DNA from 2 places in the Variovorax ureilyticus genome. Region 1 is predicted to be linked to the other one. Evidence: predicted binding sites of a transcription regulator. Region 1 holds the regulator's gene; the other holds the start of a gene.
The links. The regulator HrcA, encoded in region 1, represses chaperone genes, less so after heat shock. The targets are predictions, from matches to a motif close to TTAGCACTCNNNNNNNNNGAGTGCTAA.

Region 1 (15,637 bases):
GTCGGCCTGCCTCAGGTAGCCGTGCAGCGAATGAGCAGCATCGGCCGCCTGTGCCACGCTCGACGCGAGGACCTCGCCGAGCGCCTTGAATTCGGGTTCGATGTGCTCACAGTTCTGCAGCAGAGCGACCGCACGACTCAGCGCCGCGAGCGCGCCGTTGTCATCGTCCTCGAGCGCGCTGGAGGCGCCTTCCGCCGCGTCGATCAGGGCCTGGGCGTTGGAGATTCTCGAGTGGGCGGCCGAAAGCTCTTCCCACTCGTCGGCGCCCGGCGCGAGTTTCATGACTTCGGCGACTTGCCACTGGAGCCGCTCGCGCTCGCGCTGCAGCGTGTCTTGCGCGGAGCGTGCGCCTTCGAGTGCCGAGATGGCGCGACGCCACTCCTGCCAGGCCCCGCCGAGCACGTCGGTGCTGGCGCCGGCATAGGCATCGAGCAGACCGCGCACGGCGTCCGGCCTCGTGAGACTTTGCCATGCATGCTGGCCGTGGATGTCCAGGAGGCGATCGCCGAGTTCGCGCAACTGCGCGGCGGTGGCCGGGCTACCGTTGATCCAGCCACGGCTGCGGCCCTGGAGATCGACGGTCCGCCGCAAGAGCAGACCATCGGCCGCCTCGAAGCCGCCTTCGTCGAGCCAGCCGGTCAGCGCCGGATCGCCGTCGAATTCGGCGCTCACGTCGAGCCGTTCGGCGCCCTCGCGGATGGAGCCGGCATCGGCTCGGTTGCCGAGCGCCAGTTGCAGCGCATCGATGAGGATGGATTTGCCGGCGCCGGTCTCGCCGGTCAGGACGGTAAAGCCGGTGGACAGGTCGAGTTCCAATGTGCGCACGATCACGAAGTCGCGCATGGCGATGCGGCGCAATGCCATCTCAGGAACCTCCTTCGTTCCAATGCAGTTTCTTGCGCAGGGTGTCGAAATAGCTCCAGCCGCGCGGATGGAGGAAGCGGACGCGGTAGTCCGATCGGCGCACCACCACGCGGTCGCCGATGGCCAGCGAGGCGAGGGATTGCATGTCGAAATTGGCGCTGGCGTCGCGCCCGCCGACGAGTTCGATCGAGACTTCTTCGGCGTCTGGCAACACGATCGGGCGGTTGGAGAGCGTATGCGGCGCGATCGGCACCAGCACCCATCCTGGAAGCGCGGGATGCAGCAGCGGTCCGCCTGCAGAGAGCGAGTAGGCCGTGGAGCCCGTTGACGAAGCGATGATCATCCCGTCGGCACGCTGGTTGGCCACGAAATGGCGGCCCACCGTCACGCGCAGTTCCACCATGCCCGAGGTGCCGCCGCGATTGACCACCACGTCATTCATGGCCAGCGCGTCGAAGACGGAGACGCCATTGCGCATCACCTGCGCGTGCATGAGATTGCGGTGGTCTTCCTCGTATTCGCCTGCCAGCATCGGGACCAGCGTCGCCTGGTAGTCGTCGAGCGCGATGTCCGTGATGAAGCCGAGCCGCCCGCGGTTGATGCCGATCAGCGGAACGCCGTAGGGCGCCAGTTGCCGCCCGATGCCGAGCATGGTGCCGTCGCCGCCGACGACGAGGCCCAGATCGCATTCCTCGCCGATCTCTTCGACCGTGAGCGCCTTGTATCGCCCGACCGGGACGCCGTCGGCCTGAGATTCCTCGACGAACACGGTGCAGCCCTGCGCTTCGAGAAAGGCGGCGATGTCTTCCATGACGACATCGAGCGCGCCGCTCTGTGCCCGCCCACCCGAAGCCTGGTATTTCCCAATGAGTGCGACGTGACGAAAGCGAGAGCTCATAAACAAATTACAACATTAAAATTGCCCGATGCTGGACGACCGCGCCAAGTTGCTGTTAAAGACACTCGTCGAGCGCTATATCGCCGAAGGCCAGCCCGTCGGATCGCGCACGCTGTCCCGCGCTTCCGGGCTGGATCTTTCGCCCGCGACCATCCGGAACGTGATGTCCGACCTGGAAGGCCTGGGTCTGATCGCGAGTCCGCATACCTCAGCAGGGCGCGTTCCCACCGCCCGAGGCTATCGCCTCTTCGTTGACACCATGTTGACTGCGCAGCGGGAGCAATTTGCCGCACCCAGTCTTGCGCCCGATCAACCGCAGAAAGTCATCGCCAATGCGGCGAATCTGCTGTCCAACCTGTCGCAGTTCGTGGGCGTGGTCATGGCACCCCGTCGTGCTTCGGTCTTCCGGCAGATCGAGTTCCTTCGCCTGTCGGATCGCCGCTTGCTGGTCATCATCGTGTCGCCTGACGGGGATGTTCAGAACAGGGTGATCTTCCCGGAGTCCGACTACTCGCAGTCGCAACTGGTCGAGGCGTCCAACTACATCAACGCGAACTATGCGGGCCTCTCCATCGAGCAGGTGCGCGATCGGCTTCAGTCGGAAATGGAGCAACTGCGCGGCGAGATCGCGGCACTGATGCAGGCCGCCGTGAAGGTGAGCTCCGAAGTGCTTACCGAAGCGCAGGAAGAAGTGGTGATCGCGGGCGAGCGCAATCTCCTGTCGGTGAGCGACTTCTCCAGCGACATGGGTCATCTGCGCAGAGCTTTCGATCTCTTCGAACAGAAGGCGCAGCTGATGCGTCTGCTCGATGTCTCCAGCCAAGCCGATGGGGTGCGCATCTTCATTGGCGGCGAAAGCCAGATCGTTCCGTTCGACGATCTCTCCATCGTGAGCGCGAACTACGAAGTCGACGGCCAGGTGGTTGGAACGCTCGGCGTCATCGGGCCGACGCGCATGCCGTACGACCGCATGATCCAGATCGTGGACATCACCTCGAAGCTCGTCACCAACGCGCTGAGTCATCGCAAGTGACTTGTGCACGGACTTGGGCCACTAAAATCCGGAGCGCGTGGGCCGTTAGCTCAGTTGGTTAGAGCAGCGGACTCATAATCCGTTGGTCGCTGGTTCAAGCCCAGCACGGCCTACCACCGAATCCGGAATGCAGGCTTGCTTGCAAGAGAGGTTCAACAAAGTTCAAAGCTTCGGCGAATGGCTCCATTTTGGATGCTATACTTGCAAGCTGTGCGGCTGTAGCTCAGTTGGATAGAGTACTTGGCTACGAACCAAGGGGTCGTGGGTTCGAATCCTGCCAGCCGCACCACTTCACAAAGGGTTGGTCCATCGCGGACCAACCCTTTTTCTTTGGCGCGTTCACGGATCGAGCCTCATGCAGGACTCGCGCGCGGCAGGCCCGAAAACGAAAAAGCCCGCCGGAGCGGGCTAAGGACCTTGGAGTCCAGAGGAGAGCCTTCATTGTGAACCACTTCTCGGCACGATGAAAGGAACTACGTCACATGCTGCAACATCGCGCGGCGTTTGACACTATCGCTTTCAGGGCTGTGGATGCGGTTCCGCCTCCTCCCAAGCAATAATGAAGGCAGCGGCAAGCCAGTGCCGTGCGGAACGCTCCCGCTTCCGACCACCCGGCCTGGGCCGGACGCATCCATCTTCTGGCGCTCATGCATGGGGACGACCGAGATGAATTCATTGCAGATGTTCTTGCCCGCCTCAGAGCCGGCGCGCAGCGAGGCGTTGGCCAAGCTCCAGCGCAGTCACCACCTGCCGCGTCATCTCGTCAAAGGGATCGCACGAGGTGAGCCGGGGCGGCGCGCGGTCCTCGCAGCCGGAGTTCCGCAAAGTCAGCAGTCGTTACCCGATCCGGATTTGACTGCGCCTGACCAGCAATCGGGTTGAACCGGACAGCCGAGATCGGCCCGGACCGAAGGCCGCATCCTCGGTCACTTCTTCGCCGTGTGATACAACCACCGCCCGACCTTGCGGGTCGGCAGTTGTAGAAATGAGCAAGGCTTTCACGAAGGAAAACGAGGCCGACGATGATGATGGCGACGGCGGCGGATTGCCGCCCCTGCCCGTCGGCGGCAAGAACTACATCACGCCCACGGGGTATGCGCGGCTGCGGTCGGAATTGCTTGGTCTGATGGACGTCGAGCGCCCCAAGGTCGTCGAGGCGGTGCACTGGGCCGCCAAGAACGGAGATCGCTCCGAGAATGGCGACTACCTCTACGGCAAGAAGCGGCTGCGCGAAATCGATCGGCGGATCCGCTTCCTCACCAAGCGCCTCGAAATCGCCGAGGTCACCGATCCGTCGGTGCATCACGGCAGCGATCAGATATTTTTTGGCTCGACGGTCCGCTACGCCGACGAGAACGGCGACGAGCGCGAGGTCACGATTCTCGGGATCGATGAAGCGAACAGCGCGCACGCGCAGGTGAGCTGGATCTCCCCGATCGCGCGGGCGCTGCTCAAGGCGCGGGAGGGCGACGTCGTCAAGCTCGCCACGCCGGGCGGCGTGCATGACATCGAAATTCTGGCGGTCAGCTATCCAGTGCCTTCGTCCGAACTCAACTGACGGGCAGGACTTTCAGGGGACGGGAATCATCCGTGCGGCGGCGAGCACGGACGAGGTGCGGCGCACGGCCCGCAGCACGGCTTCGAGATGCGTGCGATCGCGCACCGCGATCACGAAGCGAAGGTCCGTCGAATCCTGCGGCGTTTCGTCGGCCATTTCGACGTGCGTGATGTCAGCTTCGGCATCGGCGAGCGCGGCCGCGACACGTGCGAGCACGCCCTTGTCGTTTCGCACGGTGATCACGACTCCGGCCTCAAACGTGCGAACCGGATCGTCGGCCCATTCGACCGCAAAGAACCGCTCGCTGTCCTTGTAGCGAAGCCGCTGTCCGACGCCGCATTCCTCTGTGTGAACCACGAGCCCTTCGCCGTGGCCCAGATAGCCGACGATGGGATCACCGGGGATCGGTCGGCAGCAGAGCGCGAACCGCACGGATGAATTCTCGCTGCCGTCCAGCGTCACCGCCCCTTGCGACACCCCATCGCTGGCCGCGAACCGCTCGCGGCTCAACATGAGCGCGTCGGGTTTCGCGCCCCGTTCGGCGAGCAGCGCCATGAGCCGCTTCGCCACGATGCTGGCGATGCGTTTGCCCAGGCCGATGTCGGTGAGCAGTTCGGATCGCGTGCGGTTGCCGGTGAAGCGCAGCAGCTTTTCCCAGGTCTGCTGGTGCTCGGCGTCGTCTTCGGGCAGCTTGCCCAATCCTTCGGCGCGCAGAGCCTGCGCGAGGAGCTTTTCGCCGAGACCTTCGGATTCCGCGTGGGCAAGCGTCTTCAGGTAGTGGCGAATCTTCGACCGCGCGCGCCCTGTGCGAACGAAACCGAGCCATGCAGGGTTCGGCGTGGAAACAGGGGCAGTGATGATCTCGACCACGTCGCCATTCTTGAGTTCGGTCCGCAGAGGCACCTGGTCGCCGTTGATGCGCGCAGCAGATGTGTGATCGCCGATGTTGCTGTGGATGGCATACGCGAAGTCGACCACGGTTGCACCGCGAGGAAGCGCCATGATCTGGCTCTTCGGAGTGAAGACGTAGACGGCATCGGGAAAGAGGTCGACCTTGACGTGATCCCAGAACTCCGCCGCGTCGCGCGTCTCATCCTGGATATCGAGCAGCGACTGGAGCCATTTCGCGCCTAGCCGGTCGCTGGTCGCCACCGTCGCCGGATCGGCCGCCTTGTACAGCCAGTGCGCAGCCACGCCGGATTCGGCCACCACGTGCATGGCTTCGGTGCGAAGCTGGAATTCGATGTTGACGCCCGCCGGGCCGACGAGCGTCGTGTGCAGCGACTGGTAGCCGTTGAGCTTGGCAATCGCGATGTGGTCCTTGAACTTGCCGGGCAGCGGCTTGTACATCTGGTGCAGGATGCCGAGCCCCGTGTAGCACGAGATCACCGTCGGCACGATCAGACGGAAGCCGTAGATGTCGGTGACCTGCGCAAAGCTCAGATGCTTCTCGACCATCTTGCGGTAGATGGAGTAGAGCGTCTTTTCCCGGCCCGCGATGCGCACGCTCATGTCCGAGGCGGCGAATGCGTTCTCGACTTCCTGCTGGACCTTCTGAATCAGGTCGCGTCGCCGTCCGCGCGCCTTGGCCACGGCCTTGGCGAGCACTGCGTAGCGCCAGGGCCGAAGATGCCGAAAGGAAAGATCCTGCAGTTCACGGTAAGTCTGGTTCAGGCCCAGTCGGTGCGCGATCGGGGCATAGATTTCGAGGGTCTCGCGCGAGATGCGTGCCCATTTTTCGCGCGGCGCGTCGTCGAGCGTGCGCATGTTGTGCGTCCGGTCGGCGAGCTTGACGAGGATCACGCGCACGTCGCGCGCCATCGCCAGAAGCATCTTGCGAAACGACTCCGCCTGATTCTCCTCGCGGGTGTTGAAGCGGAGCTTGTCGAGCTTGGTGAGGCCATCGACCAGTTCAGCCACCGGAGCGCCGAAACGCTCGATCAGTTCGGACTTCGTGACACCGCAGTCTTCGATCGCATCGTGCAGCAAGGCAGCCATCAAGGCCTGTGCGTCGAGCTTCCATTCCGCGCACTGAGCGGCCACTGCGATCGGATGCGTGATGTACGGCTCGCCGCTGTTGCGCAATTGACCCAGGTGGGCCTCATCCGCGAAACGATAGGCGCGCCGGACCAAGTCGACATCTTCGGTGCCCAGATAGTCGAGGCGATCGGTCAATGCGGCGAAACTGGCGGCGGCCGCGTTCAATGCCGCAGGGCTGGGCTGCGGACTTCTGCGTGCTTCTGACTGAGGCTTGACAACCGCGCTCATGAGCACCACTTTAGCGTGGCTGCGCCTAAGACGCATTCAGGCATAAAAAAAGCACCGCGTGCGGTGCTTCCTTGTTGCACGGCTACGTCAATTAGCCGGGAACCTTCTTGAGCATTTCGAGACCGATCTTGCCCTCTGCAATTTCGCGAAGTGCAGTAACGCCGGGTTTGTTCTTGCTCTCGATCTTGGGGGCATGACCTTGGCTCAGCATGCGCGCGCGATAGGTGGCGGCGAGTACGAGCTGGAAGCGGTTCGGGATTTGTTGCAGGCAATCTTCGACGGTGATGCGGGCCATGATGATCTTTCGGCAGTGTGCGGGACGTTGGGCGGATCAGGGGATGTTCAGTGCGGCAAAGGTGCCAGCACGTGCGCGGCGCTGTGCTGAGTAGCGAAGCCGCTGAGCGTGGACGATCGCCTTCAGGTCGAAAAGTGCGCGCTCAAATACCTCGTTGATTATAACGAAATCGAACGCCGACGCCTGCGCCATCTCTTCTGCGGCGTTCCGCAGGCGAAGTTCGATGACCTCCGGGCTGTCTTCTCCGCGGCGCTCGAGCCGGGAACGCAGTTCTTCCCAACTGGGGGGCAGGATGAAGATCATCACTGCGTTGGCAAACGCCTTGCGGATCTGCAGTGCGCCCTGGAAGTCGATTTCGAGAACGACGTCCGCTCCTTGCGCAATACGCTCTTCGATCGCCTTCTTCGATGTGCCGTAGCGCCGGCCGTGGACGTGCGCCCACTCCACGAATCCGTCGGCCGCCACCATGACGTCGAATTCGGGCTCGGATACGAAGAAATACTCGCGCCCATGCTTTTCCTGGCCACGCGGCGCCCGGGTGGTATGCGAGACCGAAGGCTGGACGGCGGAGTCGAGTTCCATCAGCGCCTTGACCAGGCTCGATTTGCCCGCGCCGCTGGGCGCTGCGACCACGAAGATGTTGCCGGGGTAATCCATGGATTCCGTTTCTATTCGATGTTCTGGACCTGCTCGCGCATCTGCTCGATGAGGACCTTCATGTCCACGCCGATGCGGGTCAGCTCGAGCGTGGCGGATTTCGAGCCGAGGGTGTTGGCCTCGCGGTGAAGTTCCTGGATCAGGAAGTCGAGTCGCTTGCCGATCTCGCCGCCTTTCTTCACGAGCCGTTCGATCTCGTCGAGGTGGGAGTTCAGTCGGGTCAGTTCCTCCGCGACATCGATCCGGATCGCGAACGCGGTGGCTTCGGTCAGGGCGCGGTCCTGGGCGGCTTCGGGCGGCGTGCCGCCGCTCAGGCCCATCGCTTCCTGCCAGCGTTCGAGAAATCGTGTGCGCTGCTGCTCCACCAGTTGCGGGACCAGCGGCAAGGCCTGGGTGGCAAGCGCACGAAGTTGCGCGAGATGGTCCTGCAGCATGCGGGCAAGGCGTCCCCCTTCGCGTTCGCGTGCAGAGAGCAGGTCCTTGAGGGCCTTTTCGGTGACGTCGGTCAGGTCCGCAGCCCAGTCGCCCTTGGCGACGCTGTCGCCGGCCGCGAGCCGCAGCACGTCGGCCACGCTGAGGTCGCGCGCATCCGGCAGCCAGGCCTTGATGTGGTCCTGGACGGCATTGAGGCGCTGAAGCAGCTTCGTGGACGGATCGCCGATACCGGACGCTGCCCCGCTGTCGATCGCGGCGCGCAGCTCGACCTTGCCCCGTTTCAGCTTCGCCGTGAGCATTTCGCGCAAGGCGGGTTCGTGCTGCCGCAGCTCTTCGGGCAGCTTGAAGGTCAGGTCGAGAAATCGGCTGTTGACCGAGCGTATTTCGACACCGAGCCGAGGGGTGGCATGAGCCCGTGGTTCGGCTTCAGGGTGGCTGCCGGCGGGGCTGTTCTGCCCGCTGGCGTAGCCGGTCATGCTGTAAACTGGCATCGCGCCTCGCTGTGATCTGTTGTTGCACCGTGGCGTCGGCACAGCGTTCGCTTGCCGCACCTTCGCCTTCGGGCGAAACTCCCGGATTATGTCAAAGGTCAAACCTTCGCCTCTGCTGCCCGACACGGTGATCGGTGGCTACCGAATCGTGCGCCGGCTTTCCGCCGGCGGCTTCGGGGTCGTCTATCTGGCCGTCGACCAAAGCGGGCAGCAGGTCGCCATCAAGGAATATCTGCCTTCGTCCCTGGCAACGCGGGGAACGGGGGAATTGGCGCCGCAGGTTCCGCCCGAGAAGCTGTCGCTCTATCGGCTCGGGCTGAAGAGTTTTTTCGAGGAAGGCCGGTCGCTCGCACAGATTTCGCACGCCTCGGTGGTGAGCGTGCTCAATTTCTTCCGCGAGAACGAAACCGTCTACATGGTCATGAACTACTTGGAGGGCGCGACCCTGCAGGACTTCGTCGTCACCGCGCGCGACCTGAAGAAGCAGAAGGTATTCCGCGAATCGACGATTCGATCGCTCTTCGACGAGATTCTTCGGGGCCTGCGCATCGTCCACCAGCACAAGATGCTGCACCTGGACATCAAGCCGGCCAACATCTTCGTCACCGACGACGACAGGGCGGTGATGATCGATTTCGGCGCCGCGCGCGAGGTGCTGTCGAAGGAAGGCAACTTCATCCGGCCGATGTACACCCCCGGCTTCGCGGCGCCCGAGATGTACCGTCGCGATTCCTCGATGGGACCGTGGACCGACATCTACGCCATCGGCGCCTGCATCTACGCCTGCATGCAGGGTTATCCCCCCAACGACGCGCCGCAGCGTATCGAGAAGGACCGCCTCGGGCTTTCGCTCTCCCGGCTGCGCGGCATCTATTCGGACAATCTGATCGAGGTTGTCGAATGGTGCATGTCGCTCGATCCGCTTTCGCGCCCGCAGTCGGTGTTTGCGCTGCAAAAGGAACTGAGCCGCGAAGGCGAGCGCCGCTACACCAAGCTCACGGTGGGCGAGAAGGTCCGCCTGTCCATCGACAACATGCGTTCCCCTGAAAAGAAAGGGCTGCCGAAGGCGGCGGCTCCCACCACACGTCCCGCATGACCCCCCAAGCTCATCACTTCGTGTATTCGCTGCCCCCCCGGGGGGGGCTCAGTGCCCTTCGGGCGGCCGGGCAGGCACTGTGAAGTTCTCCGTCTTCCAGGTCAGTCGCAAGGGCGGTCGTCTCAAGAACGAAGACCGCATGGGCTATTGCTACACGCGCGAATCGGGCCTGTTCGTGCTGGCCGATGGCATGGGCGGGCACCCCGAGGGCGAAGTCGCGGCCCAACTCGCGCTGCAGACCATCGCGGCGCTCTACCAGCGCGAGGCGAGGCCGGTCGTCAAGGACGTGAAGGCGTTCCTCACGGCTTCCGTGATGGCCGCGCATCAGCAGATCATGCGATATGCCGGCAACAAGGGCATGCTCGACACGCCGCGCACCACGGTGGTCTCGGCAGTCATTCAAGACAACACGGCGACCTGGATTCATTGCGGCGATTCCCGGCTCTACGTGGTTCGCGACGGCGCCTTGCTGATGCGCACCCGCGACCATTCGCATGCCGAGCGGCCGCGCGTCGGTGGCGGGCCGGAGCCGGTCAACCGCAACCTGCTGCTCACCTGCCTGGGTTCGCCGACGCCGCCGCTCTTCGACGTCTCGGCGCCGCTGCAGCTGCAGCGCGGCGACCGCATCATGCTGTGCTCCGACGGCGTCTGGGGCGTCCTCGACGACAGCGTGATCATCCATGTGCTCTCGTCCGGCAAGCCGGTGTCGGATGCCGCGCCCGACCTGGCCGAAATGGCGCTGCGCAACGGCGGCACCCACAGCGACAACGTGACCCTGATCGCGCTCGAATGGGAAACGCCCGACGCCCCGGGGCAGAAGCGCGGCGTTTCCACCGACAGCATCAGCGATGGCGTGTTCGCGTCCACCATCCAGGCCGGCATGCCTTCGGACAGCGAGCTCGACGATCTCGACGAGGACGCCATCGAGCGGTCGATCGCCGAGATCAACGAAGCGATCAAGCGATCCGCCGCGCGCAAGGGCTAGGCCTTTCTTTTCTTTTCCGTTCATCACCATGACTGATTTCGTACGAAGCGGCGCCCGTGCCGCAGACCAGCTGCGCCCGGTTCGCATCACCCGTGGCTTCACCATCCATGCCGAAGGTTCGGTGCTGATCGAGTTCGGCCAGACGCGCGTGCTCTGCACCGCCTCGGTCGAAGAGAAGGTGCCGCCGCACAAGCGCGGCAGCGGTGAGGGCTGGGTCACGGCCGAGTACGGCATGCTCCCGCGCGCCACGCACACCCGCAGCGACCGCGAAGCCGCACGCGGCAAGCAGAGCGGCCGGACGCAGGAGATCCAGCGTCTCATCGGCCGCTCGATGCGCGCGGTCTTCGACCTGGCCGCGCTCGGCGAGCGCACCATCCACCTCGACTGCGACGTGCTCCAGGCCGATGGCGGCACCCGCACCGCGGCGATCACCGGGGCCTTCGTGGCGGCGCAGGACGCGGTCAACAAGCTGCTCGACGAAGGCCGGATCGCCGCCTCGCCGATCCGCGGCCATGTGGCGGCCATTTCGGTCGGCATCGTGCAGGGCACGCCGCTGCTCGACCTCGAATACACCGAGGATTCGGCCTGCGACACCGACATGAACGTGGTGATGACCGGCGCCGGCCACTTCGTGGAAGTACAGGGCACCGCCGAGGGCGCCGCCTTCTCCCGAGAGGAGATGAACCAGCTGCTCGCGCTGGCCGAGAAGGGCATCACCGAGCTGATCGGCCTGCAGACCCAGGCGCTCGCAGGCTGAAGGCCCCCGACACGGAAGCCGTGATGAAACTGGTCCTCGCATCCAACAACGCCGGCAAGCTCGCTGAATTGCAGGCCTTGTTCGCGCCGCTCGACGTGACTCTGGTTCGCCAGTCGGAGCTCGGTGTCGGCGAGGCCGAGGAGCCCTTCCGCACCTTCGTCGAGAACGCGCTGGCCAAGGCGCGCCATGCGTCCGCGCACACCGGCCTGCCCGCCATCGCGGACGATGCCGGCCTTTGCGTGGAAGCCTTCGGCGGCCTGCCGGGCGTGGACACCGCGTTCTATGCGACGAAGTTCGGCTACGAGAAGGGCGACGCGAACAACGTGCGCGCGTTGCTTGAACAACTGGCTGGCCAGTCCGACCGCCGCGCTGCGCTGGTCAGCACGCTGGTCGCGCTGCGCGGCGCGGACGACCCCGAGCCGCTGATCGCCGTCGGACGGGTGGCAGGCCTGATTGCGAAGGAGCCGGTGGGCGACAACGGCTTCGGCTTCGATCCGGTGATGTTCCTGCCGCAGTTCGGCAAGACCTTCGCCCAGCTCTCCGCCGACGTGAAGAACGCGAACAGCCATCGCGGACAGGCGGCGCGTGCGATGCTGGCGCTGATGCGCGAGCGCTGGTCGTGAGCGAGATCATCCCGATCGTTGCCAACCGCGACAGCGCGCCCGACGGCGCTGCCGGCGCGAACGATGCGCTGCACCAGATGCGACCGGGCCCGCTCCAGCTGTCGGCGCTGCCGCCGCTGTCGCTGTACGTCCATCTTCCGTGGTGCCTTCGCAAGTGCCCCTACTGCGACTTCAATTCCCACGAGTGGCGAAACGATGCGGGCGAGCTGCCCGAGCAGCGCTACCTGGATGCGCTGGTGGCCGACCTGGATGCGGCGCTGCCGCTGGTCTGGGGCCGAACGGTCCACACCATTTTCATCGGCGGTGGCACGCCGAGCCTGTTCTCGCCCGCCGCCATCGACCGGCTGATCGGCGATCTGCGCGCGCGGCTCAAGCTCGCGCCCGATTGCGAGATCACGCTCGAGGCCAATCCGGGCACCTTCGAGCGCGACCGTTTCCGCGCCTACCGTGCGGCGGGCGTGACCCGGCTGTCGGTGGGGGTGCAGTCCTTCAACGATGACCATCTGAAGGCGCTCGGGCGCGTTCACGATCGCGCCCAGGCCATCGCGGCAGTGGAAGAGGCCGCGGCCACATTCGACACCTTCAACCTCGACCTGATGTACGCGTTGCCGGGCCAGACGCTGGAGCAACTCGACGCCGACCTTTCTCAGGCGCTTGCGCTGGCGCCGCCGCACCTGTCGGTCTACCACCTGACGATCGAGCCGAACACCTACTTTGCCAAGTACCCGCCCAAAGTGCCCGAAGACGATGCCGCCTACGCGATGCTCGACCGGATCACCGAGCGCACCTTGGCGGCAGGCCTCGGGCGCTACGAGATCTCCGCCTATGCACGCGCCGGCCACCAGTGCGCGCACAATTTGAACTATTGGCAGTTCGGGGACTATCTTGGTATCGGCGCCGGTGCGCACGGCAAGCTCAGCTTTGCGCATCGCGTGGTGCGGCAGGTGCGTTTCCGCGAGCCCGGGCTCTACATGGACAAGGCGCTCGCGGGCCATGCCGTCGCGCAGAGCGACGATGTCGGCATTGCCGCACTGCCGTTCGAGTTCATGCTCAATGCGCTGCGGCTGAGGGAAGGGTTTACGCTTGCGCAGTTCGGGGAGCGGACGGGGATGGCCATCACGGCCATCCAGCGCGGCCTGGAGGAGGCCGAGCGCAAAGGGTTGATCGGGCGCGACCTGGCGCGCGTTTGGCCGACGACGCGCGGATTCGATTTCCTGAGCGATCTTCAGGCGATCTTTCTGCCGGACACATAAGAAGGGACACTGCCATGGACAACAACATCGAATCTCCTGAGGTCAAGCGCCGGTCACGCGGAAGACCCAGCCCGGAGCAGGCGATCGCGCTGCGCGAATCCTTCCTTGCGGCAGCGCTCGAATCCTTCTTGGAAAAGGGCTACGCGGCCACCAGCATCGAGGCGATCGCCCGGGAGGCCGGCGTCGCCAAGATCACGATCTATCGTCAGTTCGACAACAAGGAAGCCCTGTTCCGCGAGGTGGTGCACCGCGCCGTGACGGGGGCCCGCGAGACCATGCAGTCCACGCTGGTGCAGCACGGTCAGGACCAGCGGCAGGTGCTGCTCGACCTCATCGAGCGCATGTACCTGAGCGCCACCGAGCCGAAGACGCTTGCGCTGTTGCGCCTCGTGATCGCCGAGGCAGTCCGTTTTCCCGAACTCGCCAAGTCGCTCTATGCCGAAAACAGCTATGTGCTCGCGCCGGTGGTCGAGTACCTCGCCGAGGCTCATCGCGCGGGAACACTGCACGTGCCCCAGCCCGAACTTGCCGCGGTGCAGCTGTCGACGCTGGCTTTCGGCGGCGTTCGCTTCTTCATTTCCAAGCCGCTGGCCGGGCCCGAAGAGCGCCGCGTCTGGGCCGAGGGCATTGCCGACATGGTCCTGCAAGGCTGGGCGCCGAGAAGCCCGCAGCGCAGCGACTAAAATCCCGCTCCTGCTCGTATGCAACGCAAGGGCAGTCCAGGAGAGTTGGGTGAGTGGTTTAAACCAGCAGTCTTGAAAACTGCCGACGAGCAATCGTCCGTGAGTTCGAATCTCACACTCTCCGCCAGCGATCGGCGTCTCTCAGGGTGGCTCGGGCCGATCGACACGCGGCCCCATCCTTTTGCCCATTCGCCGGCGGTGCGACGGCGGTGTTTCGGTGTGAGTTGGTATTGCTAGCTCGCCCGGTTATCGAGGTGCGAAGGCAGCCAGCCCACTACAACCACTTGACCTTCTTCGTCCCAGAAGAAGTAGAGGCGGAAGCCGAACCGGCGGTCTCTCGAATTCCTACCTTTGAGATGACGGTTCATCGGACAACGCTTTCCACGGGAGCGTGGGCAAGGTGGTGGACACCTGCGGCGGTGCGCCATGCAGAGAGAACCTATGCCCTTGAAGACGAAAGTCTGAAGACATGAACGGAAGGCGAGACACGCCTTCCGTTTGCAAAAGTCCTTGAGCAACTCGCCGTCATTGGGCCCGCCTCCCCCAAACGAAAGACTTGGCAAACCTTGTGGACGGAGCCAAACTCCGCGCCTTCTCAACTCGCAAGGAGAAGCCCGTGAAATCCATCTATCACATCGCATCCAGGGCTTTGATCGCAGGGGGTGCGGTGATGGTGGCGGCAAGTGCCTTCGCTCAGGCCACCGTCACTTGCGAAGATCCGCGCGTCGACCGGACCGCCTGCTACCGCGAAGCGGCGGCAGCGCAAGAGGCCAAGCGACAAGGCCGTCTGAACAGCCCGGGCGGCTACGACGAAAACGCGCTGAAGCGTTGCCAGCGCCAGCCCGCCGGCCACGCGCGCACGGCTTGCGAGAAACGTGTGACCGGTGCCGGCAACACCACGATGCACGGCAGCGTGCAAGGCGGAGGCAAGATCCGTCGCAACGAGATGCCGGTTGAGCCGAAGAAGTAACTGCCCCTGGCGAGGGTGCCCATGCCGCGAGTCTTCGTCCGGCCGGTGTTCGTCGCCGCATCGCTGCTGCTGCCGCTGTGTGCAATGGCGTTCACGACGGCGACCACGCGGGCGCTCAACGTGCGCGCCGGGCCGGGGACTTCGTTCCGCGTCGTCACGGTCCTTCCGGCGCGCACGCAGTTGCGGGTGAACAGTTGCATGCCCGGCTGGCGCTGGTGCGACATCGCAGCGCGGCGCCATCAAGGCTGGGTGGACTCCCGCTACCTCCAGCATTCGGTGCGCGGACGGGTTCCAATCGTGAACGACCGAAGGCGGCCGCCGGGGCCTTCGCAGCCGACTCCCTGGCCGCAACGGCCGTCTGGCTAGATCGATCTTGACGCCTCGAAGGCCGCCGCGTGCGGCCTTTTTCACGAAGCGCGTGACCATAACGAAGAATCCGCGGGCGGGTTGAACGATGTCGTTAACATGTCGTAACAACTCAGAAGGCGCGATACATGCCATCCAAGGTTCTGCACGTTTTCCAGGCCGCGCTCGTGATGGCGATCGGCATCACGAGCGTTTCCGCCTCGGCCGAGATCCACCGCTGCAAGGATGACAAGGGACAGACTGTCCTGTCGGACCGGCCCTGCGGCGCGGCATTCACCGGCGACACGCTGCGTTCGTCGTCCCCCGGAACCGGCGCCGATCGCGTGACCGCAGCCCAGATGCGCACCGGCCGCACCGGCGACGTCGCCGCGCAGTATTCCTTCATGGCGGACCATGCTTCGAGGT
Region 2 (15,637 bases), on a different contig from region 1:
CCTCACCGAACTCGACGAGATCCTGCTCGAAGTGATCCGGCCGCGGGTGGAACAGGGCCTCAAGTTCCTCGTCCTGCTCACCAAGGCCGACAAGCTCACTCGCTCGGAGGGCGCCAAGGTGCTGTCCATCGTGCGACTGCAAGCCGGCGGCGGCGAGGTCAAACTGTTCTCCGCGCTCAAGCAGCAGGGTGTCGACGAGGCGGCCGAGCTGCTGTGGCGCTGGGCCCATCCGGAGGATGGGGCGTCCCCGAGCGCAAGTCCGACCGCAGAAGACGCAGGCGAAGGCCCCTGAGCGCAGGGTGTCTCCCTGGCTTTCGCCGGATGGACTTGCACATCCACCAACGAGGCATGAAGGAGACACCGTGATCGAGACTTTCACCCGCGAGCTGCCCAACGGCATCACGCTCAGCTGTCGAGCCAAAGGCACGCCCGGGCGTCCGTTGATGGTGTTCCTGCACGGCTTTCCGGAGGCCGCATTCATCTGGGACGAGTTGCTCGACTACTTCGCGCGCCCCGAGAACGGCGGCTTCCGCTGCCTGGCGCCGAATCTGCGCGGATTCGAGAAGTCGAGCTCTCCTACCGAGGTGGCCGCGTACCGCCCGCACCTGCTCGTGCAGGACGTGGCCGAACTCGCGGCGAGCGAGAACGCGCAAGGCCGGATCGACGTACTCGTGGCCCACGACTGGGGCGGCGCATTCGGATGGGGCTACGCGAACCAGCATGCCGATCGACTCGGAAAGCTCGTCATCATCAATTCGCCGCACCCCGGCACCTTCGCGCGCGACCTGCAAAGCGACCCGGCGCAACAGGCAGCGAGTGCCTACATGAACTTCCTCGCTCGGCCCGACGCCGAAGCGCTGCTGTCCGAAGACGACTTCCGGCGCATGTGGACCTTCTTCGACCGGATGAAAGCCGGGCCCGACGGATTCGGCTGGTTGACCGACGCGGTCAAGGACCGGTATCGGGGGGTCTGGCGCGCGGGCCTGACCGGCGCCTGCAACCTCTACCGCGTCACGCCGCTCAAGCCCGCGATGCCCGGCCAGACCGCGCAGATCCCGGCGTTGCCGAGAGAGCGGCTGACGGTTGCCGCACCCACGCTGGTCCTGTGGGCGCTCGATGACGCAGCGTTGTTGCCGGGCCTCCTGGACGGCCTCGAAGACTATGTGCCCCGTCTCGAAGTCCAGAAGGTTCCGGGCGCGACCCACTGGATCGTGCACGAGCAACCGAACCTTGTCGCCGGCGAGATCAAGGCCTTCCTCGATCGGACCAGCTAACCCAATAACCAGAGACACCGTGGAACCGGCTCTGCCGGGCCACCGGTGTCGCTCCCGGCAGGGGGAAGGCGCGCGCGACACGAAGTGCGCGCAGCCTGGGGCGAGCTCAATACACGGGAGGTGCGCCCTCGGGGCGCGTCTTGAAGCGCCGGTGCACCCAGTAGTACTGCGAGGGCATGGTGTCGATGTAGCCCTGCAGCCGCTTGTTCATGAGGGCGGTGTCGGCGATCAGGTCGTCGGTCGGAAAGTCCTTCCAGGCCGGCAGCAGTTCGATCTCGTAGCCGTCCTCCGTGAACCTCGAAATCACCGGCACCACGCGCGCCCGACCCAGCCGGGCAAATCGTGAGAGCGACGGCATGGTCGCGGCCTGCACGCCGTAGAACGGTACGAACACGGTCTGGTCGCGCCCGAAATCCATGTCGGGGAGCAGGTACAGCACACCCCCCTTTCGCAGCCCCGCGACGATCGGCTTGATGCCGTCGACGCGATTCAGGGCCGTCACGTTGCCGAAGCGCCTGCGGCCCTCGCCGACCCATGCGTCGATCATCGGATCGCGCTGGGTCGTATAGATGGTGGTCGAGGGGCGCGGGGTGCGCATCGTGAGCGCTGTGGCCGCGGCATCCAGGGCGTAGAAGTGCGGCGCGAACAGGATGGTGGGCTCCTTGCCGTTGGTGAGCGCATCGATCTCGCTCGCCGACCCCACGACCTTCAGCCGCTTGGCCACCACCTGCTCGGGCGCGTGCCAGAGCCAGCTCCGGTCGAGGAACGACTGGGCGGCGTAGACGAAGGTCTCGCGCGCGATGCGCTTGCGCTCCTCGGCCGGCTTCCCGGGAAAGCACAAGGCGAGATTGGCATCGACGACGCGCCGGCGAGGTTTTGCGAGCACGTAGAGCAAGTTCCCCATCGCGGCGCCGAGCCCGCGCACCAGACGCAAGGGCACATGGGCCAGCGCCCGCATGAATCCGATGCCGAGCCTCGACGCCAGGCTCATTGGGCAACCTCCGCAAACCAGCGCTGCGGTATTCGCCTTGGGGCGGCCCGGCGCCTCATGCGGCGCCCTTCGGGCGGTCGGCCGTCACGACCTCTTCGCGCGGCTGCTTGTAGCGCGCGTAGTCCCAGACGTACTGTCCCGGAAGGCTGCGGATCAGCCGCTCGATGCCCTGGTTCATCGCGGTCGCGGCGGCCTCGGGCGTGGCCTTCGGATCGCTCATGGCCGTGCCGTCGAAGGGCTCGAAACGGATCGCATAGCCCGCGCCGCGCGGCAGCCGCTCGCACACGCCCAGGAAGACGCGGGCGCCGGTCTGCTGCGCCAGCCGGGGCAGCAGCGTCATCGTGTAGGCGGGACGACCGAAGAACGGCGCCCAGACGCCCTGCCCGAGCGGCGGCACCTGATCCGGCAGGATGCCGGTGTAGCCGCCGTTGCGCAGCGTGCGGATGAGGCCGCGCACGCCGGCCACGGTCGTGGGCAGGGTCTGCAGGCCCGGGCGGTCGCGCGAGCCGGCGATCAGGTCCGCCATGAACTGCTTGCGCGCGGGGCGGAAGAGCGCCGTGATGGGTCCGTAGGTCTCGAAGAACCGCTCGCCCACCGCCTGCCCGAAGGTCTCCCAGCTGCCCAGGTGCGGCGACACGAGAATCACGCCCTTTCGCGCCGCGAGCGCGGCCTCGAATGCCTCGATGCCGTCCCAGCGCACGATGTGCGGCAGCAGGCTCTGCCCCTGCGGCCGCGACCAGACCAGCGGAAGCTCCCCCACCATCTTGCCCGCCGCGGCAATCGCCGGGCGGTACTGCTGCGGCGTGAAGCCCGCCGCTTCGGCGTTTTCCTTGAACCGCCTGCGGTAATCCGGCGCCATCCACCAGACCAGCCATCCGATGCAGCCGCCGAGCGCATGCATCCAGGGCAGCGGCACGCGCGCGAGCAATCGGAACAAGGTGATCATCGAAGCTGGGGGTGAAAAGACGGCGCGCGCGCAACACAGACGCGGCTCGAATAGAATATGAATTGTCGCCGAGTTATGGAACTACTTGCAGGGCGACGTTAAACCCAACTGCTAAAGCGTTCGCCAAAGCTCCACGAGGCTGGCAACGCGCCAACCCACTTTTTCTGGAGTTTTCTCGAATGGCGAACGACTTTCTCTTCACCTCCGAATCGGTTTCCGAAGGCCATCCCGACAAGGTCGCCGACCAGATCTCGGACGCAATCCTCGACGCGATCTTTGCCGAGGACCCCCGCTCGCGCGTCGCCGCGGAGACGCTGACCAACACGGGCCTCGTCGTCCTGGCGGGTGAGATCACCACCAACGCGCACGTCGACTACATCCAGGTCGCACGCGACACCATCAAGCGCATCGGCTACGACAACACCGACTACGGCATCGACTACAAGGGCTGCGCGGTCATGGTCTGCTACGACAAGCAGTCCAACGACATCGCCCAGGGCGTGGACCACGCGAGCGACGACCACCTCAACACCGGCGCCGGCGACCAGGGCCTGATGTTCGGCTACGCCTGCGACGAGACGCCCGAGCTGATGCCCGCGCCGATCTACTACGCGCACCGCCTCGTCGAGCGCCAGGCCCAGCTGCGCAAGGACGGTCGCCTGCCCTTCCTGCGCCCGGACGCGAAGAGCCAGGTCACGATGCGCTACGTCGACGGCAAGCCGCACAGCATCGACACCGTGGTGCTCTCCACGCAGCACCACCCCGACCAGAGCGAGACGCCGACGAAGATGAAGTCCTCGTTCGTCGAAGCGGTCGTCGAGGAAATCATCAAGCCGGTGCTCCCCAAGGAGTGGCTGAAGGAAACCAAGTACCTGATCAACCCGACCGGCCGCTTCGTCATCGGCGGTCCGCAGGGCGATTGCGGTCTCACGGGCCGCAAGATCATCGTCGACACCTACGGCGGTGCCTGCCCGCACGGCGGCGGCGCGTTCTCGGGCAAGGACCCGAGCAAGGTCGACCGCTCGGCCGCTTACGCCGCGCGCTACGTCGCCAAGAACATCGTCGCCGCGGGCCTCGCGCGCCAGTGCCAGATCCAGGTCGCGTACGCGATCGGCGTGGCCCGCCCGATGAACGTGACCGTCTACACCGAAGGCACGGGCGTCATTTCCGACGAAAAGATCGCCGAGCTGGTGCAGGAGCACTTCGACCTGCGTCCGAAGGGCATCATCCAGATGCTCGACCTGCTGCGCCCGATCTACAGCAAGACTGCAGCCTACGGCCACTTCGGCCGCGAAGAGCCCGAGTTCACCTGGGAGCGCACCGACAAGGCTGCCCTCCTGCGCGCCGCCGCCGGTCTCTGACGCCATCCGCGTTCGGCCTCGTCGAACCCTGAAAAGCCTGTGGATGCTGCGGCATCTGCAGGCTTTTTTCTTTGAAGCTCAGGCACTGCCGGACAGCAGCCGGTCCACCTCTTCGTCGCTGGTCTGCGCAAAGTCCGCGTACCAGAGGCCCACCGCGCGAAAGTGCTCGGGCGTGAAGGGGCAGACCACCTCGTCGGCCAGCGCGCCCACGCTCTGGACGGCCTCGACCGAGGCCACCGGCACAGCGACCACGATCCGGGCCGGGTTGGCCGTTCGTGCCGCCTTGACCGCAGCGCTCATCGTCGCGCCGGTCGCCAGGCCGTCGTCGACGAGGATCAGAACGCGCCCCGCCATCTCGAGGGGCGGACGTCCGGCGCGATAGCGCCGTTCGCGCCGCTCCAACTCGGCCTGTTCGCGCGCCACGATGGCTTCGAGCTGCCGCTCGGACACCGGCCAGGCGCCCTCCGTCTCGCTCATCACGCGAATGCCGCCCGACGCGATGGCGCCCATCGCGAACTCTTCCTGGCCCGGAAAGCCCAGCTTGCGCACCACGAGCACGTCGAGCGGCGCGCCGAGCGCGTGCGCGACTTCCCAGGCGACCGGCACGCCACCGCGCGGCAGGGCCAGCACCAGTACATCGGACCGCCCGCGCCAGGCATCGAGTGCCCCGGCGAGCCGGCGGCCGGCATCACGCCGATCCTTGTATTGCATCCGAGCTCCTCGCGGCCGGAATTCAGAAGCGATAGGCCCCGCTCATCCCGACCGTCCAGTTGCGCCCCGGCGCCGGCTCGAAGTAGCGGGCATTCCCTTCGTTAACGATCACCGAGCCGATATAGCGCTTGTCGAACAGGTTGTCGATGCGCGCAAAGGCATTGAACTCCCAGCGATCCCAGCGCTTCAGGTAGCCGGCGAAAAGCGCAACCACACCATAGCCCGGCGCGCTGACCGTGTTGCGATCATTGGCTTCGATACTGGAGGCTGCGCGCAGCTCCGTGCCGGCGCGCCAGCCCTCCGGCGGCACCCAGCCGTAGGAGGCGAACAGCATCTGCGACGCGATGCCGGGGATGCGGTTGCCGGCGGGCACGAAGCTGCTGGCGGTGCAAGGCACAGTTCCGCAAAACGGGTCGCTGTAGCGCGCGTCGAGCCAGGTGTAGGCGACCTGCGTGCGCCAGTGGTTCTCGGTTTGGTGCTGCCAGGCCAGCTCGAAGCCTTCGCGCTTGGTCCGGCCCGCATTCTGGAAGGTCGCGCGGCCGCCGACGTTGGTGGCGGTCACGATCTCGTCGTCGGTGCGGGTTTCGAACACCGCGGCGGTCAGCAGGCCACCCGCGAGCCGCGCCTTGGCGCCCACCTCGACGCTGTCGTTGGTCGCGGGTTGCAGCGCGAAGTTCAGGCCGCTCTGGCCATCGGGCCGATAGGAGAGTTCGTTGAGCGTCGGCGTCTCGAAGCCCCGGCCCACGGAGGTGTAGAACGCCAGATCGCGCGAGGCTTCGTAGCGCAGCGAGGCCACCGGCAGTGTCTTTTCGTAGCCGGCACTGCCGCTGTCGTTCCGGTTCGCACCGACGATGTAGTGATCCTGCGAATCGAAATCGACCTTGCTGCGGCGCACGCCCATCTCGAGCGTCCACTGGTCGGCGAACTTCCAGTTGGCCTGCGCGTATGGGTCGACGTCGTGGACCTTGTTGATCTCGTTGCGGCGAAGGCGGCCCTGCACACCGAGGATCGGGTTCGCGACGCTGCCGATGTAGTTCTCGTAGCCGGTGCGGTGTTCGCGCAGGTCGTCGTAGCCGAGGCCGGCGACCAGTTCGAATGGCCGACCGGCCAGCGTCATCTGCGAGGTCCATCGCAGGTCGGCACCGCCATAGTCGCGATCGAGTCCGATCACGCCGCCGGCGCTCGTCGGGCTCAGCTGCGCCGAGGGCGGGATGGCCTGGAACTGCGTGGTCTTGCGCTCGCCGGTGTAGAGCATCAGCCGCAGCGCGTTCGCCGAGTCGATCCGGCGCTCGTACAGCAGGCCGCCCTGGGTCTGGTCCACCGTCTTGCGGGTGTTGAACTGCGTCGCGACCGCGGCGCTGCGCGGATTGAGCGCGTACTGGTCGGCCGTGAGCCCCAGCGGGTCCTGCGCATTGATGTTCACGCTGTTGGCGATCAGCGTGAGCCGGCTGCCGTCGTCGAGCGTGAAGCCCATCTTGCCGTTGACGATGTTGCGCTGCGCCTCGCTGTGGTCGCGCCAGCCGTCGGTGGAGAAATGGCTGCCGCTCAGCAGGTAGTCCACCGCGCCGGACGAGCCGCTCACTTGCGAGCTGATGCGGCTGGTGCCGAAGCTGCCGCCGGCCATCGAGAAGCCGAGCCGCGGCGGCCCCTCGCCCGTCTCGGTGAACGTCTGCACCACGCCTCCTGACGAGTTGCCGTAGAGCGCGGAGAAAGGCCCGCGCATCACCTCGACGCGATCGAGCGAGCCGATGTCGATGTTGGAGGTCTGCCCCTGGCCGTCCGGCATGGTCGCGGGAATGCCGTCGACGTAGAGCCGCACGCCGCGCACGCCGAAGGTCGAGCGCGCGCCGAAGCCGCGGATCGACAGCTGGAGGTCCTGCGCATAGTTCTGCCGGTTCTGGATCTGCAGTCCCGGCACCGGCCCGAGGCCTTCCGAGAGGTTCACGCCGAGGCGGCTCTCGCGGATGTCCTCGCCCTCCACCCGGTCGACCGATCCGGCCACGTCGAAAGCCGGCGCCGGACCGCGCGGGGTGGTGACGATGACTTCGCTCAGCGTCGGCGCCTCGACCTGAGCCCAGACCGCCGGCGGTGCTGCAAACAGAAGACAGGCCGACGCGGCGAGGGTTCTTTTCATCGCCGCGATTCTGCGGTGACGCGCCGCGTCGCGATGGGAGGACTGACCCTAGGGACGCGCCGGCCAGCGGAGCCGCTCCCGGCCGGCTACGATCCCGCGCCAAGCTTCCGGCAAGCCATGCCCCGATTCCTTTCAGCGTCAGTTCCGATTCTTCGCTGCTTTGCGTTCGCTCTCGCGTGCCTGCTCACCGCATGCGCGAGCGTCCCGCCGCGCACGGTCACGGCGTATGCGCCGGGCCTTCCGCCGTCGCCGGCGACCGAGCTGGGCCGGCTCACCGCAGGGTTCCGGACCGACCCCGATGGCATGTCCGGCGCCCGGGTGCTGCCGCAGGCCGCGTTTGCGCTCGATGCACGGCTTGCGCTGATCCACCATGCCCGGTCGTCGCTGGATCTGCAGTACTACCTGCTCGGCAATGACAAGACCGGCAAGCTGATCTCGCGCGAACTCCGCGATGCCGCGACGCGCGGCGTGCGGGTGCGGCTGCTGCTCGACGACTTCTACACCGCCCATCTCGACCCGATGCTGCTGGGCCTGGCGGCTCATCCGAACGTCGAGATCCGCCTGTTCAACCCCTTCGTGACCGGAAGGGAGCACACCGCGACACGCTGGATGAACTTCGCGGCCGACTTTCGCCGGCTCAACCACCGGATGCACAACAAGTTGTTCATCGCCGACGGCGCGCTGGCGGTCGTGGGTGGCAGGAACCTCGCGGACGAGTACTTCCTGCGCGCGAGCGGCGCCAATTTCATCGACCTCGACGTGATGCTGGCCGGCCCGGTCGTCGCCGAGCTGCAGACGATCTTCGACAACTACTGGAACAGCGAGGTCGTCTATCCCCTGCACGACATCGTGCAGGGCGCCAAGCCGCCCGCGGCGCTGCGTGCAAGGTTCGACACGATCACCTCCGCCGCAGAGGCGCCGCTTCCGCCCGCCACGCCCGAGGCCGACATGTTCGGCGACCCGCCCGTGAGCCTCGCCATCGCCCAAGGCAAGCTGGAATTGAGTCCGACGCTGGCAACAGCGATCGCGGATTCGCCCAACAAGGCGCTGGTCGCAACCGACGGCGACGACCCCCGCCAGCACCGCCCGCCGACCGTGGCCGAGCGCATGCGCGCGATGTTCGAGGAGGCCCGCTCCGAGATCAACATCATCTCGCCCTACTTCATCCCGGGCGAAGCGGGCATGGAACGCATCGCACGGCTGCGCGCACGGGGCATCCGCATCACGGTGGCGACGAACTCGCTGGCCGACACCGACGAGCCGCTGGTCAACATCAACTACAACCGCTTCCGCGTCGAGATGCTCAAGCTGGGCGTGTCGCTCTACGAGGTGAGCTCGGAGCAGATGAAGCGCAGCCTGAACCTGCGCAAGGTCTTCCGGGAGTCGCGCGGCGCACTCCATGCCAAGCTCGCGCTGGTCGATCGCGAATGGGCGCTCGTCGGTTCGCTGAACTTCGATCCGCGCTCGGCCTACCTCAACACCGAACTCGGCGTGCGCCTGGACAGCTACGACGTCGCGCATCGCCTGCTCGAGGCCTTCCAGATCGACAACGTCGAGAGCGTCTACGAAGTCCGGCTGCGGCCGGGCACCGATTCGATCCAGTGGGTCACGACCGATGGCGAGAACATCGTGCTGGACCAGGAGCCGGACGCCAATGCGCTGGTTCAGCTCAAGCTGCTGCTGTTCTCGTGGTTCGTGCCGACCGATCTGCTCTAGCGTGGAGCTGCGCTCGACTTTTCGCCTGGTCGGGTCGATGATCGCTTCCACTTGGACCTTTGACACAGGGCGCACAGCATGGCCTCGCGAATCAGTCCCCTCGCCGGCAAGCCGGCCCCCCCCGAGACCCTCACCGACGTCGACCGCCTGATCGCGGCCTATCACGACGGGGTTCCGGACCCGGCTCTGCCGGCGCAGCGCGTGGCGTTCGGCACCTCGGGCCATCGCGGCACCTCCTTCGAGCAGTCGTTCAACGCATGGCATGTCCTCGCCATGACGCAGGCGATCTGCGACTGGCGCAAGGCGCATGCGACCTCTGGGCCGCTGTTCCTGGGCATCGACACGCATGCGCTCTCCGGGCCCGCGGGCGAGAGCGCACTCGAAGTGCTGGCGGCGAACGGTGTCGACGTCATGCTGGCCGCGAACGACGAGTTCACGCCGACTCCCGCTCTCTCGCACGCGATCCTCACGTACAACCGGGGCCGGCAGTCGGGCCTCGCGGACGGCATCGTCGTCACGCCTTCGCACAATCCGCCGCGCGACGGCGGCTTCAAGTACAACCCGCCGAACGGCGGACCTGCTGCGCAGGACATCACCAGCTGGGTGGAATCCGCCGCCAACCGTTATCTCGAACAGCGGCTGGGCGGCGTCAAGCGCATGCCGCATGCGGACGCCTTGCGCGCACCGACGACGCATCGGCACAGCTACCTCGACGGCTACGTCGGCGATCTCGAACACGTGATCGACCTGGCGGCAATCCGCGACGCGGGGGTCCGCATGGGCGTCGATCCGATGGGCGGCGCCGGCGTGCATTACTGGAGCGCCATCGCCGAGCGCTACGGCATCGACCTCACGGTGGTCAACGAGACCGTGGACCCGCGCTTCGGCTTCATGACGCTCGACTGGGACGGCCAGATCCGCATGGACCCGTCTTCCACGTACGCGATGCAGCGCCTGCTCGACATCAAGGACCGCTTCGATGTCGGCTTCGGCTGCGACACGGACCACGACCGCCACGGCATCGTCACCCGCAGCGCCGGCTTGATGCAGCCGAATCACTACCTGTCGGTGGCCATCGACTATCTCTTTCAGCACCGTCCGCAGTGGCCGGCGAAGGCTGCGGTCGGAAAGACCGCCGTTTCGACCGCGCTGATCGACCGCGTGGCGGCGCGCCTCGGCCGCCGGCTGTATGAAGTTCCGGTGGGCTTCAAGTGGTTCGTCGATGGCCTGCTCGACGCCTCGCTGGGCTTCGTCGGCGAGGAAAGCGCGGGCGCCACCTTCCTGCGCCGCGACGGCTCGGTCTGGACCACCGACAAGGACGGCATCACGGCCGCGCTGCTCGCGGCCGAGATCACCGCGCGAACGGGCCGCGACCCGGGCGCCCACTACGCCGACCTCGCCGCCGAATTCGGCCGCCCCTATTCCGACCGGATCGACGCACCAGCCACCATCGCGCAGAAGAAGCAGCTGGCCGCGCTCACCCCCGAGCGCCTGCAGGCCACCGAACTCGCCGGCGACAGGATCACCGGCGTGCTGAGCCAGGCGCCCGGCAACGGCGGCGCGATCGGCGGGATCAAGGTGGTCTCCGAAGGCGGCTGGTTCGCCGCGCGGCCTTCCGGAACCGAGAACATCTACAAGGTCTACGGCGAGAGCTTCCGCAGCGCCGAACACCTGCAACGCATCCTCGGCGAAGCGCAGGCCATCGTCGACGCGGCGATCGCGCCCGCCTCCTGACCTGCGGAACGAGTCGTTACTTTCCTACGTGCGTTCGGGGCTGCGGCAGACGCATGCGGGCCACTGATCAGGTGCATCCTCACTGCGCCACTACTGGAGGAAAGCAATGATCAAGATCGGTATCGTGGATGACCATGCCATCGTGCGGACGGGCCTGCGCGACTTCTTCTCGCAGCACGTCGATCTCCGCGTCGTGGGGGAAGCCGCGACGGGGCGCGAAGCGATCGATCTCGTGCGATCCAACGAGATCGACGTGCTCGTCATGGATTTGTCCATGCCGGGCCAGAGCGGGATCGACGCCATCGCGATGATCCGCGCCAAGGCGCCCGACACCGGCATCCTGATCCTGAGCGGCTATCCGGAAGAGCACTACGCGATGAACCTCATCCGGCAAGGCGCGAGCGGCTACCTCAACAAGGAGTGCGATCCGATGGAGATCGTGGAGGCCATCCGGACCATTTCCCTGGGCCGCCGCTACATCACGCCGGCCGTGGCCGAATTGCTCGCGCGTCAGCTGGACCGCAACAGCGACGCGGCACCGCACGAACAGTTGTCGGAGCGAGAGTTCCAGGTCTTCCTCAAGCTGGCGACCGGCGAGACCGCCGGCAGCATCGCGGAGGCGCTTTCGCTGTCGGTGAAGACGGTGAGCACCTATCGCAGCCGGCTGATGGAGAAGATGAACCTCACCTCCAACAGCGACCTGACCTACTACGCGCTCAAGAACCAGCTGATCAGCTGAAGCCGTCGATCGGACTGGCACTGCAACTCCCGTGGCCCAAACCCACTCTCACCCCGCAGGCGCTTTTCAGCGAATGCGGGGTTTCTCATGACCGTGCGCTTTCTGTTCGTCATTTGCCTTTCGATCGCAGCTGCCGCCGGGCCTCGGCTCGTCCTCGCCCAGACGACGAGCGCGGCGGGCATCTCGGCAGAGTCCAGCGAGCAGCTCGAAGCCGACTACCGCGTGATCGCAGCCCGTTGCGGAACCCCTGCTTTCGAGAAGTCCTTCTACAAGCAATCGAAAGCCGCAGTCGCCGCCGGCCTCGTCACCCGGCATCGCGACCCCGCGCAGGTCGAGAAGACCGTGACCGCGCTGCGACGCAACCCGGTGGTGCTCATCGGCGCACAGTCGGACTGCCCGGCCCAGATCGAGCATCTGAAGGCGATCCAGAAGGAGCGTGCCAGGTCGCTTCACAAAGGCGGCACGGCAAAGACATGAGCTGGCGATGACGAAAGCTGTAGGCCTTCGGGTCACAACACCGGTCGATTGGCCGATTTCCAATCCCGCCGGCGCGAAGCAGACTGCCGCCATCGGACTCGTGAGGGATGCGGACCATGGAAACTGACCTCTACACGCTGGGCGTGCTCGGGATGGTGCTGATGTGCGGCTGGCTGGTGAACCATGCCAATGCCTGGAGCAGTTCGGATCTTGGGCAGGCCCTGCGGCTCCAGCTGGTCCGGTCCACCGACGCCATCCGCGGCGCGCCGCATCGCCGATGAGATCCCCGCGGCCGGTGGCCGCCATGGCCTCGGTGCGGCGCAAGTCGGCATTGCTCGCCGCCGCGTCGCTCCTCATTGCAGGCCTGGGGCTGCAAGGCTATGCGTCGGGATATCCGATGGGACTGGCGCTCCTGGCCGCCGCCACCGTGCAGGCGCTGATCTGTTCCGCGATGTTCCGCAGCCGGCTGCTGATGGCGGCCGTCGCGACCAACCTGCTGCTCTTCGTGATCCACGCGATCGTGCTCAGCCCGTTTCTGACCCAGCCGGACCCGCAGCCGATCTTCATGTTCGGCGACTTCTGCTTTGCCGTGTTCGCGGGCGCCTCGCTGGTCTTCACGCCGGTCGAGACCATGGCGCTGGTCGTGCGCGACGCCTACCTCAAGCGGCCTCGGCACCGGACGCCGGGCTGACGCGCCCCGGCCGCATTTCCGGACCGACATATCCGACCACGTGCATCGGCCGGCCGGCTGTGAAATCATCGGCAGAAGAAAAAAGAACTAGTTGCACCCCCATCCAGAACCCCCGACATGCCGCAATTGATGCTGACGACGCTGTCCGGCGAAACCACTCAGATCACGCTCAGCCCCAACGAGAACACGCTCGGCCGCGGTCCCAGGAACGACATCGTCATCGATTCCCCGCAGGCGAGCCGCGTCCACGCAGTGATCACGGTCGAGCCGGCGTTCGTCACCATCCGGGACCTGGGCAGCCGTAACGGGACCTTCGTCAACGACTACCGCGTCGAAAGCCAGCTGCTCGTCCACGACGACACGATCAGGCTCGGCAGCTACGAAATGCGCTTCGTCTCGGGCGACCAGGAATTCAGCCACGTCGAAGCCGAGCGGGTGTCCACCGAGCCGCGACTGCTGCTGAATCCCGACCCGGAAGACGCCCCGACCGCACCCGAACCGCCGATCACCACTCCGGGCAAACCCTGATTCAGAAATCGTCGCCCTCACCGGGCAAGTCGGCCGCGCCGGCCTTGAAACGACACAAAACGCCCTTATGATTAGCACTCGTTGGAGTTGAGTGCTAACAACAGCCCCCCTCCACGATGCGGCGCAGGCCCGGTGCTCGCGCCGAACCCAACCCCCGTTTCTTATCAGGAGATGCAATGAAACTTCGTCCTTTGGCCGATCGCGTGATCGTCAAGCGCATTGAAAGCGAAACCAAGACCGCCTCGGGCATCGTGATCCCCGACAACGCGGCCGAAAAGCCGGATCAAGGCGAAGTCCTGGCCGTCGGCCCGGGCAAGAAGAACGACAAGGGCGAACTGAGCGCGATGAGCGTCAAGGTCGGCGACCGCGTCCTCTTCGGCAAGTACAGCGGCCAGACCGTCAAGGTCGACGGCGACGAACTCCTGGTCATGAAGGAAGACGACCTCTTCGCGGTCGTCGAGAAGTAATTCCTTCCTCCTTCATCCCCCACATCAACTGAATCTCGGAGAAATCACATGGCAGCAAAAGACGTAGTCTTCGGCGGCGAAGCCCGCGCGCGCATGGTCGAAGGCGTGAACATCCTCGCCAACGCCGTCAAGGTCACCCTCGGTCCCAAGGGCCGCAACGTGGTGCTCGAGCGCTCCTTCGGCGCCCCCACGGTGACGAAGGACGGCGTGTCGGTCGCCAAGGAAATCGAACTCAAGGACAAGTTCCAGAACATGGGCGCCCAGCTCGTGAAGGAAGTGGCCTCGAAGACCTCGGACAACGCCGGTGACGGCACCACCACCGCGACCGTGCTGGCCCAGGCCATCGTTCGCGAAGGCTTCAAGTACGTGGCCGCCGGCATCAACCCGATGGACCTGAAGCGCGGTATCGACCGCGCCGTCGCGGCCCTGGTCGAAGAGCTGAAGAAGGCTTCGAAGGCCACCACGACGTCGAAGGAAATCGCGCAAGTTGGCTCGATCTCGGCCAACAGCGACGAAACCATCGGCAAGATCATCGCTGACGCGATGGACAAGGTCGGCAAGGAAGGCGTCATCACCGTCGAAGACGGCAAGTCGCTCGACAGCGAACTCGACGTCGTCGAAGGCATGCAGTTCGACCGCGGCTACCTGTCGCCCTACTTCATCAACAACCCCGAAAAGCAAAGCGCGATCCTCGAGAACCCGTTCGTGCTGCTGTTCGACAAGAAGATCAGCAACATCCGCGACCTGCTGCCGACGCTGGAACAGGTCGCCAAGGCTGGCCGTCCGCTGCTGATCATCGCTGAAGAAGTCGAAGGTGAAGCCCTCGCGACGCTGGTGGTCAACACGATCCGCGGCATCCTGAAGGTCGTGGCCGTCAAGGCGCCTGGTTTCGGCGACCGCCGCAAGGCCATGCTCGAAGACATCGCCATCCTGACGGGCGGCAAGGTCATCGCCGAAGAAGTGGGCCTGACCCTCGAGAAGGTGACGCTGGCTGACCTCGGCCAAGCCAAGCGCATCGAAGTGGGCAAGGAAAACACCATCATCATCGACGGCGCTGGCGCCAACGGCGACATCGAAGCCCGCGTGAAGCAGATCCGCGTGCAGATCGAAGAAGCCACCAGCGACTACGACCGCGAGAAGCTGCAAGAGCGCGTGGCCAAGCTGGCTGGCGGCGTTGCCGTGATCAAGGTCGGCGCTGCCACCGAAGTCGAAATGAAGGAAAAGAAGGCTCGCGTCGAAGACGCCCTGCACGCCACCCGCGCTGCAGTGGAAGAAGGCGTCGTGGCTGGCGGTGGCGTGGCTCTGCTGCGTGCCAAGCAAGCCGTGGGCGACAAGATCAAGGGCGACAACGTCGACCAGGACGCCGGCATCAAGCTGGTCCTGAAGGCCATCGAAGCGCCCCTGCGCGAAATCGTGAACAACGCCGGCGGCGAAGCCTCGGTGGTCGTGAACGCGGTGTTGGCCGGCAAGGGCAACTACGGCTTCAACGCCGCCAACGACAGCTACGGCGACATGCTCGAGCTGGGCATCCTGGACCCGACGAAGGTCACCCGCACCGCGCTGCAGAACGCAGCCTCGGTCGCTTCCCTCCTGCTGACGACCGAAGCCATGGTCGCCGAAGCACCGAAGGAAGAATCCGCTGCCGGCGGCGGCATGCCCGACATGGGCGGCATGGGTGGCATGGGCGGCATGGGCATGTAATTCACGCCCGGCTTCCAGCCAACGAAAAACCTCGCAGCGAAAGCCGCGAGGTTTTTTTTCGCCCGCACGGTTTGCGAAAAGCGCTCACACTGGACTTTCAGGAGACACGCGATGAACACATGCATTCGATCCCACGCCGCGGCCGCGATCTCGCGCCGCCCCGCGAT

Region 2: the regulator HrcA is predicted to act here: its motif matches at 13,374-13,400, upstream of groES (co-chaperone GroES).

Annotation. Positions count from the first base shown of each region.
Region 1 is NZ_JBBKZU010000017.1:98,600-114,236, forward strand. Features, by position in the region: gene recN (DNA repair protein RecN) at 1-864, opposite strand, end outside; gene WKW77_RS29110 (NAD kinase) at 866-1,762, opposite strand; gene hrcA (heat-inducible transcriptional repressor HrcA) at 1,791-2,795, shown strand; tRNA gene WKW77_RS29120 (tRNA-Ile) at 2,835-2,911, shown strand; tRNA gene WKW77_RS29125 (tRNA-Arg) at 3,008-3,084, shown strand; gene greB (transcription elongation factor GreB) at 3,781-4,353, shown strand; gene WKW77_RS29135 (RelA/SpoT family protein) at 4,366-6,621, opposite strand; gene rpoZ (DNA-directed RNA polymerase subunit omega) at 6,713-6,916, opposite strand; gene gmk (guanylate kinase) at 6,953-7,573, opposite strand; gene WKW77_RS29150 (YicC/YloC family endoribonuclease) at 7,585-8,499, opposite strand; gene WKW77_RS29155 (serine/threonine protein kinase) at 8,588-9,595, shown strand; gene WKW77_RS29160 (PP2C family protein-serine/threonine phosphatase) at 9,675-10,580, shown strand; gene rph (ribonuclease PH) at 10,609-11,337, shown strand; gene rdgB (RdgB/HAM1 family non-canonical purine NTP pyrophosphatase) at 11,361-11,960, shown strand; gene hemW (radical SAM family heme chaperone HemW) at 11,957-13,213, shown strand; gene WKW77_RS29180 (TetR/AcrR family transcriptional regulator) at 13,228-13,896, shown strand; tRNA gene WKW77_RS29185 (tRNA-Ser) at 13,936-14,023, shown strand; gene WKW77_RS29190 (hypothetical protein) at 14,513-14,866, shown strand; gene WKW77_RS29195 (SH3 domain-containing protein) at 14,888-15,232, shown strand; gene WKW77_RS29200 (DUF4124 domain-containing protein) at 15,361-15,637, shown strand, end outside.
Region 2 is NZ_JBBKZU010000010.1:191,063-206,699, forward strand. Features, by position in the region: gene yihA (ribosome biogenesis GTP-binding protein YihA/YsxC) at 1-292, shown strand, start outside; gene WKW77_RS22545 (alpha/beta fold hydrolase) at 363-1,274, shown strand; gene WKW77_RS22550 (LpxL/LpxP family acyltransferase) at 1,381-2,265, opposite strand; gene WKW77_RS22555 (lysophospholipid acyltransferase family protein) at 2,321-3,211, opposite strand; gene metK (methionine adenosyltransferase) at 3,391-4,572, shown strand; gene WKW77_RS22565 (phosphoribosyltransferase) at 4,651-5,283, opposite strand; gene WKW77_RS22570 (TonB-dependent receptor domain-containing protein) at 5,306-7,417, opposite strand; gene WKW77_RS22575 (phospholipase D-like domain-containing protein) at 7,535-9,133, shown strand; gene pgm (phosphoglucomutase (alpha-D-glucose-1,6-bisphosphate-dependent)) at 9,212-10,867, shown strand; gene WKW77_RS22585 (response regulator) at 10,974-11,606, shown strand; gene WKW77_RS22590 (hypothetical protein) at 11,694-12,083, shown strand; gene WKW77_RS22595 (hypothetical protein) at 12,200-12,364, shown strand; gene WKW77_RS22600 (hypothetical protein) at 12,361-12,774, shown strand; gene WKW77_RS22605 (FHA domain-containing protein) at 12,892-13,302, shown strand; gene groES (co-chaperone GroES) at 13,479-13,769, shown strand; gene groL (chaperonin GroEL) at 13,818-15,470, shown strand; gene msrA (peptide-methionine (S)-S-oxide reductase MsrA) at 15,582-15,637, shown strand, end outside.